Regions from separate parts of the Peribacillus simplex NBRC 15720 genome, predicted to be linked through region 2. Evidence: a T-box and tRNA genes for the amino acid it is inferred to sense, from the RefSeq annotation. Region 2 holds a T-box; the other holds one or more tRNA genes.
The links. A T-box is a leader RNA that pairs with one kind of tRNA and senses whether it is charged. The one in region 2 lies ahead of thrS (threonine--tRNA ligase), so its partner is inferred to be a tRNA-Thr.

Region 1 (4,402 bases), 640 kb from region 2:
AGGGAAAGGTGAAAAGCACCCCGGAAGGGGAGTGAAATAGATCCTGAAACCGTGTGCCTACAAGTAGTCAAAGCCCGTTAATGGGTAATGGCGTGCCTTTTGTAGAATGAACCGGCGAGTTACGATTTCATGCGAGGTTAAGTTGATAAGACGGAGCCGCAGCGAAAGCGAGTCTGAATAGGGCGAATGAGTATGAGGTCGTAGACCCGAAACCAGGTGATCTACCCATGTCCAGGGTGAAGTTCAGGTAACACTGAATGGAGGCCCGAACCCACGCACGTTGAAAAGTGCGGGGATGAGGTGTGGGTAGCGGAGAAATTCCAATCGAACCTGGAGATAGCTGGTTCTCTCCGAAATAGCTTTAGGGCTAGCCTCAAGATGAGAGTATTGGAGGTAGAGCACTGATTGGACTAGGGGCCCCCAACGGGTTACCGAATTCAGTCAAACTCCGAATGCCAAATACTTATTCTTGGGAGTCAGACTGCGAGTGATAAGATCCGTAGTCGAAAGGGAAACAGCCCAGACCACCAGCTAAGGTCCCAAAGTATACGTTAAGTGGAAAAGGATGTGGAGTTGCTTAGACAACCAGGATGTTGGCTCAGAAGCAGCCACCATTTAAAGAGTGCGTAATAGCTCACTGGTCGAGTGACTCCGCGCCGAAAATGTACCGGGGCTAAACGTATCACCGAAGCTGTGGATTGACACCGTATGGTGTCGATGGTAGGAGAGCGTTCTAAGGGCGTTGAAGTCAGACCGGAAGGACTGGTGGAGCGCTTAGAAGTGAGAATGCCGGTATGAGTAGCGAAAGAAGGGTGAGAATCCCTTCCACCGAATGCCTAAGGTTTCCTGAGGAAGGCTCGTCCGCTCAGGGTTAGTCGGGACCTAAGCCGAGGCCGAAAGGCGTAGGCGATGGACAACAGGTTGATATTCCTGTACCACCTATACATCGTTTGAACGATGGGGGGACGCAGAAGGATAGGGTAAGCGCGCTGTTGGATATGCGCGTCCAAGCAGTTAGGCCGGAAACGAGGCAAATCCCGTTTCCATTAAGGCGGAGCTGTGATGGCGAGGGAAATATAGTACCGAAGTTCCTGATTCCACGCTGCCAAGAAAAGCCTCTAGTGAGATGTAAGGTGCCCGTACCGCAAACCGACACAGGTAGGCGAGGAGAGAATCCTAAGGTGTGCGAGAGAACTCTCGTTAAGGAACTCGGCAAAATGACCCCGTAACTTCGGGAGAAGGGGTGCTTTTTAGGGTGAATAGCCCAGAAAAGCCGCAGTGAATAGGCCCAGGCGACTGTTTAGCAAAAACACAGGTCTCTGCGAAGCCGCAAGGCGAAGTATAGGGGCTGACACCTGCCCGGTGCTGGAAGGTTAAGGGGAGAGGTTAGCGCAAGCGAAGCTTTGAACCGAAGCCCCAGTAAACGGCGGCCGTAACTATAACGGTCCTAAGGTAGCGAAATTCCTTGTCGGGTAAGTTCCGACCCGCACGAAAGGTGTAACGATCTGGGCACTGTCTCAACGAGAGACTCGGTGAAATTATAGTACCTGTGAAGATGCAGGTTACCCGCGACAGGACGGAAAGACCCCGTGGAGCTTTACTGCAGCCTGATATTGAATTTTGGTACAGCTTGTACAGGATAGGTAGGAGCCTGAGAAGCCGGAGCGCTAGCTTCGGTGGAGGCGTTGGTGGGATACTACCCTGGCTGTATTGAAATTCTAACCCGCGCCCCTTATCGGGGTGGGAGACAGTGTCAGGTGGGCAGTTTGACTGGGGCGGTCGCCTCCTAAAGAGTAACGGAGGCGCCCAAAGGTTCCCTCAGAATGGTTGGAAATCATTCGTAGAGTGTAAAGGCACAAGGGAGCTTGACTGCGAGACCTACAAGTCGAGCAGGGACGAAAGTCGGGCTTAGTGATCCGGTGGTTCCGCATGGAAGGGCCATCGCTCAACGGATAAAAGCTACCCCGGGGATAACAGGCTTATCTCCCCCAAGAGTCCACATCGACGGGGAGGTTTGGCACCTCGATGTCGGCTCATCGCATCCTGGGGCTGTAGTCGGTCCCAAGGGTTGGGCTGTTCGCCCATTAAAGCGGTACGCGAGCTGGGTTCAGAACGTCGTGAGACAGTTCGGTCCCTATCCGTCGCGGGCGCAGGAAATTTGAGAGGAGCTGTCCTTAGTACGAGAGGACCGGGATGGACGCACCGCTGGTGTACCAGTTGTCTTGCCAAAGGCATAGCTGGGTAGCTACGTGCGGACGGGATAAGTGCTGAAAGCATCTAAGCATGAAGCCCCCCTCAAGATGAGATTTCCCATGGCGCAAGCTAGTAAGATCCCTGAAAGATGATCAGGTTGATAGGTCAGAGGTGGAAGCGTGGCGACATGTGGAGCTGACTGATACTAATAGATCGAGGACTTAACCAACGCTTTAAAAAAATGAAATACCTTCTTATTATCTAGTTTTGAAGGAATGAAAATTTCTTCTTGCATTTTCTCAAAAAGACGTTATAATAATATATGTCTTGAAAAAATGTTAACATTGTTTGGTGACGATAGCGAAGAGGTCACACCCGTTCCCATTCCGAACACGGCAGTTAAGCTCTTCAGCGCCGATGGTAGTTGGGGGTTTCCCCCTGTGAGAGTAGGACGTCGCCAAGCAGGTTTTATATGGAGGATTAGCTCAGCTGGGAGAGCATCTGCCTTACAAGCAGAGGGTCGGCGGTTCGATCCCGTCATCCTCCACCATTTTACACCTGCCGGTGTAGCTCAACTGGTAGAGCAACTGACTTGTAATCAGTAGGTTGGGGGTTCAAGTCCTCTTGCCGGCACCATTTTAAGATAGTACAAGCACGAGCCATTAGCTCAGTTGGTAGAGCATCTGACTTTTAATCAGAGGGTCGAAGGTTCGAATCCTTCATGGCTCACCATTTTATATGCGGGTGTGGCGGAATTGGCAGACGCACCAGACTTAGGATCTGGCGCCGCAAGGCGTGGGGGTTCAAGTCCCTTCACCCGCATCTTTCATGCGGAAGTAGTTCAGTGGTAGAATACAACCTTGCCAAGGTTGGGGTCGCGGGTTCGAATCCCGTCTTCCGCTCCACTTTTCGTATGTGCCGGGGTGGCGGAACTGGCAGACGCACAGGACTTAAAATCCTGCGGTAGGTGACTACCGTACCGGTTCGATTCCGGTCCTCGGCACCATCTTAATATGCGCCCGTAGCTCAATTGGATAGAGCATCTGACTACGAATCAGAAGGTTGTAGGTTCGACTCCCGCCGGGCGCACCATGTTTTTATTGCGGGAAGTAGCTCAGCTTGGTAGAGCACTTGGTTTGGGACCAAGGGGTCGCAGGTTCGAATCCTGTCTTCCCGACCACGTGATTTTTAATGAATGGGGCCTTAGCTCAGCTGGGAGAGCGCCTGCCTTGCACGCAGGAGGTCAGCGGTTCGATCCCGCTAGGCTCCACCATTTTTCAATCAGATACTTATATTATATTGGCGGTGTAGCTCAGCTGGCTAGAGCGTACGGTTCATACCCGTGAGGTCGGGGGTTCGATCCCCTCCGCCGCTACCAATAAATATAAGGACCTTTAGCTCAGCTGGTTAGAGCAGACGGCTCATAACCGTCCGGTCGTAGGTTCGAGTCCTACAAGGTCCACCATATTCATTTTTTTAAAGCCGTGGAGGTATACCCAAGTTCGGCTGAAGGGATCGGTCTTGAAAACCGACAGGGGAGTCAAATCCCGCGGGGGTTCGAATCCCTCTACCTCCTCCATTTTTTTAAAAAGCAGCAAGTTGTTTTGAAACAGCCTTACATAAAGGAAGCGGACGAAACAATATACACGAAAACTTGATGCGAATCGTTTCATTATTACCGTCGCGGGGTGGAGCAGTCCGGTAGCTCGTCGGGCTCATAACCCGAAGGTCGCAGGTTCAAATCCTGTCCCCGCAATTATTAGGTCCCGTGGTGTAGCGGTTAACATGCCTGCCTGTCACGCAGGAGATCGCGGGTTCGATTCCCGTCGGGACCGCCATTCTTTAAATTCAATACATTTGTGGCTCAGTAGCTCAGTCGGTAGAGCAAAGGACTGAAAATCCTTGTGTCGGCGGTTCGATTCCGTCCTGAGCCACCATATCTTATAATATTACGGCGGTTGTGGCGAAGTGGTTAACGCACCTGATTGTGGTTCAGGCATTCGTGGGTTCGATTCCCATCAGTCGCCCCATTTCGCGGGTGTAGTTTAGTGGTAAAACCTCAGCCTTCCAAGCTGATGATGAGGGTTCGATTCCCTTCACCCGCTCCAAATATGGGCCTATAGCTCAGCTGGTTAGAGCGCACGCCTGATAAGCGTGAGGTCGATGGTTCGAGTCCATTTAGGCCCACCATATTCATATTGTTCCGCAG
Region 2 (4,402 bases):
TTCCGGACATTCACTTCATTTTCTATCTCTTCTTTATCTCCAAGGACCAGCATATATGGGATTTTCCCCATCTGTGCTTCCCTGACTTTATACCCCAGCTTTTCATTCCGATCATCAATTTTCACTCTTATCCCTTGATTCTTCAGTTCTTTTTGAACCTTTAAACAATAATTCAAATGAACTTGTGAGACAGGGATGATCTGTACTTGCACCGGGGCAAGCCATACCGGAAAAGCACCGGCAAAATGTTCTATCAGGATTCCAAAAAAACGATCGATCGATCCAAAAATGGCACGATGAATGACGACAGGACGAACTTTTTCATTATTTTCATCGATGTAAGTCAGATCAAATTTATCGGGCATTTGAAAATCAAGTTGAATTGTTGCACATTGATGGCTTCGTTTTAATGCATCTTTTATATGAAAATCAATTTTAGGTCCATAAAATGCCCCGTCCCCTTCATTTAATTGATAATGTATTCCGATGCTTTCCAGAACATTTTTCAAGGCTGTTTCAGAAGCCTGCCAAAGGGAATCATCGCCCATTGAATCCTCTGGACGAGTCGAGAGCTCAACGGAATACTCGAATCCAAAAGTGCGATACACCTTATCAATCAGATGAAACACTTGTTTAATTTCACTTTCGATTTGATCCTGCCGAACATAAATGTGTGCATCATCCTGACAAAATGTACGGACCCGCAGCATTCCGTTCAATGCACCGCTATATTCATGACGGTGGACTTGACCGAATTCGGCCATCCGGATGGGTAAATCCCTGTAAGAATAAAGACTGTTTTTGAAAATGAGCATATGACCCGGACAGTTCATTGGCTTCATCGCGAATTTTGTTTGATCCACCTCAGTGAAGTACATATTCTCATGGTAATGATCCCAGTGACCCGATTGTTCCCATAGCCGCTGGTTCATCATGAAAGGAGTCCGAACTTCGTCGTAATCAGCTTCAGTCTGAAGCTCCCGCGAGAACTTCTCCAATTCATTTCTAACAATTTGTCCTTTAGGTAAATAAAACGGCATTCCAGGGGCTTCCTCCGAAAACATGAATAACTCCAACTGCTTCCCTATTTTTCGGTGATCGCGTTTGGCCGCTTCTTCCAGGAATTTAAAATGATCCTGTAAATCCTTTTTCTTTCGGAAAGCCACGCCATACACCCTTTGAAGAACTTCATTTTGATTGTCTCCCCGCCAATAGGCACCAGATACACGAGTCAATTTGAACGATTTTACAAATGATGTGGATGGAAGGTGCGGCCCTTTGCATAGATCGACGAATTCCCCCTGTTGATAGAGCGTTAATTTTTCACCCTTAGGGATATTCTTTGCTATATCCAACTTGAATGACTCCCCTCTACCCTCGAATAACTTCACAGCTTCGTCATAAGACACTTCGATCCTTTTAATTTCCAGATTTTCACTTATGATATGTTCCATCTCTTTTTCAATAGCTTGTAGATCTTCTGAACTCAAAGGATGGTCTAACTTAAAATCATAGTAAAAACCATCTTCCACTACTGGCCCCATCCCTAATTCCACGTTTTGGTATAATCTTTTCACAGCCTGCGCCAAAACATGCGCCGATGTATGTCGTAAAACTTGTAATCCTTCATCCGAATCCAGAGTCAAGATCGACAGTTCGGCATCCTTATTCAACTTGAAACTTAGGTCAACCAGTTGCTTATCCAGTATTCCTGCTACTGCCTTTTTCCTTAAACTTGAGCTGATGGACCCTGCCACACTTTCCACTGTCATCCCTTGCGGATATTCCTTTTGCTGCCCATCCGGGAATTGAACTTTAATCATTTTTTCACCCATCACATAAACACCCCTTTTTTAGTAATAAAAAAACGCACTCATCCCTATGCAAGGGACGAGTGCGTTTACCCGTGGTTCCACCCAATTTCCCATAAGCAAGAAACACTCATGGCTCTGGAGCTTGTAACGCAGCTTAGACGATATCAGTTACTCTCGTTCACCGATATAGCTCAAAGGCGGTAAATCAGTTTCCTAAGCCAGGAAGTTCGCAGCTGCCCTTCCCTCTCTGCAGACCGTAAAAATGATTCATGTCCTTGTCATGGCAATAATTATTATAATAAAAAACGCACCCATCCCTAAGTAAGGGACGAGTGCGTTACCCGTGATTCCACCCAATTTCCCATAAGCAAGAAACACTCATGGCTCTGGAGCTTGTAACGCAGCTTAGACGATATCAGTTACTCTTGTTCACCGATATAGCTCAAAGGCGGTAAATCAGTTTCCTAAGCCAGGAAGTTCGCAGCTGCCCTTCCCTCTCTGCAGACCGTAAAAATGATTCATGTCCTTATCAATGCTTCTAAAATGTAAATGGATTTTTATATTGTTATATATATTACAATATATTTCCATAAGTGACAACCTCAAATTTTTTAATTTCATTACAAACACTAAATTGGTATAATTAGTAAAAAAGGAGTCTCTATGAAAAGTTTAAGCAATTGGTCTATCGTATTAGCAGTGATTGGTACACTATCATTTTGCTGTTCCCTCGCTTTACCTAAAGCCTCCAAGCTGCTTATGATCTCAGGATTCGGAGCGTTACTTATTGGTATGTTTTGCAGTTTCGGGGCCATGTATAAAAATGAAAAAGGAAAGTCGAAATTTTTGGCTGTGGCTGCATTCTTTCTTTTAAGTTTCATTCTCGTTTGGAATGAACCATTTCAAATTGTCAGGCTCTTGACCTGGATGAAAAATTAATCAAAATGAAAAACCCGTTCACCATGACGGGTTTTTTGATTGATTCAATCTTCATTGGCTAGCGTTCGACTTGAATTCTTTATTCTAAGCCATAGCGTAAGTCCAGTGGTCCAGAGAATTAGCGCGCATCCAAAGCCGAGCAAGGATAACGGTGCAAGGATTTGATGCTCTCCAAACATGACAGTATCTGGCACAATAAGCAATGTGATAAGCGCTAATAAACAGAGAAGTGCTCCTGTTGCATAGTAGATCTTGATTTGGAAAAGTGAGGCCAAAGGTAAAAAATGAATCCCGACAATAATGGCGATGACTCCCGGTATAAGATCGGTCTGATTGATCAAGTTACAGATGGCAATGGCAATCCCGATCAGCAAACCTTCGGCAATGAAGACCATATTAAACAAAAATCCGATACGCTTAAGACGCCTAGCCCCATTTTCCGAAACTTGATTGGACATTTTTTGTGATGCATGAATTAATGAAATGCCGCCGATAACCATTATGATTCCTACGAGTATGGCTGCGAGTTCCACATAGGGAAACCCCCACCCCTGCAATCCCATTACACCAATACCAGCCCAAAGTGTACCGAAGAATGCCATGAAAATGACTCCAATTCCAGAACCGCGAAACGCCTCTTTCATCATCAGTTTCCTTTCATCCACAGTAATATCGTACATAGAATAATAGTATTGCACACCCTCTCCATTTATTCAGCTATAAAAAATGATTTATTGAAAAAATTACCATACTGCAAATTTTAATAGATAATTGCCGTTTTCTTCGATATATTTCTACTTTCGTCGATATAACTGGATTTTCGTCGATATATTCATATTTTCGATGATATAGCTGGATCTTCGTCGATATATTCCTATTTTCGACGATATAACTGGAATTTCATACAAAAAAACCTGAGTCCCCAAAGGGATCTCAGGTTTTTTCCATTGGTATCAGGCCACATCTGATTTATCGAATTGACAATCTTTTAATGATATTAATTTGGTCTTGTGATAAATCTTGTATCCTAACCAGATAGCCAGGAATATCGGTAATCCGATATAGGAGACGGCGACCCCATACCAGTCGATGCTGCCGCTTAGGAATGCTTGATAGTTCTGCCCTGCAATGACACCCATGCAAAGGACGAATGATAGGATCGGACCGAGTGGAAACCATTTTGCTTTATATTTCAGTTCGTTTAGGTCACCGCCCTGTGCAACATAGGCACGTCTAAAGCGATAATGGCTTATGGCAATTCCAATCCAGGCGATGAAGCCGGTCAGCCCGGATGCATTCAATAGCCATGTAAATACATGGTCCCCTAAAATGGAGGTCAAGAAGGCGAGTCCTCCAATTAAGGATGTCATGATCAAAGCATTCATCGGGATCCCCCTGCGGTTGACTTTGGCCAGGAATTTGGGAGCTTGATGATCTTTTGCCATCGACCATAGCATCCGTGTTGATGCATATAACCCCGAGTTCCCTGCGGATAGTAAGGAGGTTAACACGACTGCATTCATGACGGATGCCGCGAATGCCAGTCCTGCCCGTTCAAAGACAAGCGTGAAAGGGCTTACAGAAATATTATCGACATCTCCGTTCAACAAACTTGGACTTGTATACGGTATTAAGAGGCCGAGTATCAG

Region 1: it has a tRNA-Thr gene. The T-box ahead of thrS (threonine--tRNA ligase) is inferred to sense a tRNA for this amino acid. The anticodon was not compared.

What each region holds. Positions count from the first base shown of each region.
Region 1 covers NZ_CP017704.1:3,157,471-3,161,872, forward strand. Annotated here, with positions in the region: rRNA gene BS1321_RS15130 (23S ribosomal RNA) at 1-2,422, shown strand, start outside; rRNA gene rrf (5S ribosomal RNA) at 2,541-2,656, shown strand; tRNA gene BS1321_RS15140 (tRNA-Val) at 2,668-2,743, shown strand; tRNA gene BS1321_RS15145 (tRNA-Thr) at 2,754-2,829, shown strand; tRNA gene BS1321_RS15150 (tRNA-Lys) at 2,850-2,925, shown strand; tRNA gene BS1321_RS15155 (tRNA-Leu) at 2,934-3,015, shown strand; tRNA gene BS1321_RS15160 (tRNA-Gly) at 3,024-3,098, shown strand; tRNA gene BS1321_RS15165 (tRNA-Leu) at 3,111-3,199, shown strand; tRNA gene BS1321_RS15170 (tRNA-Arg) at 3,209-3,285, shown strand; tRNA gene BS1321_RS15175 (tRNA-Pro) at 3,297-3,373, shown strand; tRNA gene BS1321_RS15180 (tRNA-Ala) at 3,391-3,466, shown strand; tRNA gene BS1321_RS15185 (tRNA-Met) at 3,495-3,571, shown strand; tRNA gene BS1321_RS15190 (tRNA-Ile) at 3,582-3,658, shown strand; tRNA gene BS1321_RS15195 (tRNA-Ser) at 3,680-3,772, shown strand; tRNA gene BS1321_RS15200 (tRNA-Met) at 3,876-3,949, shown strand; tRNA gene BS1321_RS15205 (tRNA-Asp) at 3,956-4,031, shown strand; tRNA gene BS1321_RS15210 (tRNA-Phe) at 4,055-4,130, shown strand; tRNA gene BS1321_RS15215 (tRNA-His) at 4,148-4,223, shown strand; tRNA gene BS1321_RS15220 (tRNA-Gly) at 4,228-4,301, shown strand; tRNA gene BS1321_RS15225 (tRNA-Ile) at 4,307-4,383, shown strand; tRNA gene BS1321_RS15230 (tRNA-Asn) at 4,396-4,402, shown strand, end outside.
Region 2 covers NZ_CP017704.1:3,795,836-3,800,237, reverse strand. Annotated here, with positions in the region: gene thrS (threonine--tRNA ligase) at 1-1,823, opposite strand, end outside; T-box leader at 1,884-2,105, opposite strand; T-box leader at 2,136-2,356, opposite strand; gene BS1321_RS18355 (hypothetical protein) at 2,478-2,753, shown strand; gene BS1321_RS18350 (DUF7010 family protein) at 2,798-3,451, opposite strand; partial or broken gene BS1321_RS18345 (amino acid permease) at 3,707-4,402, opposite strand, start outside.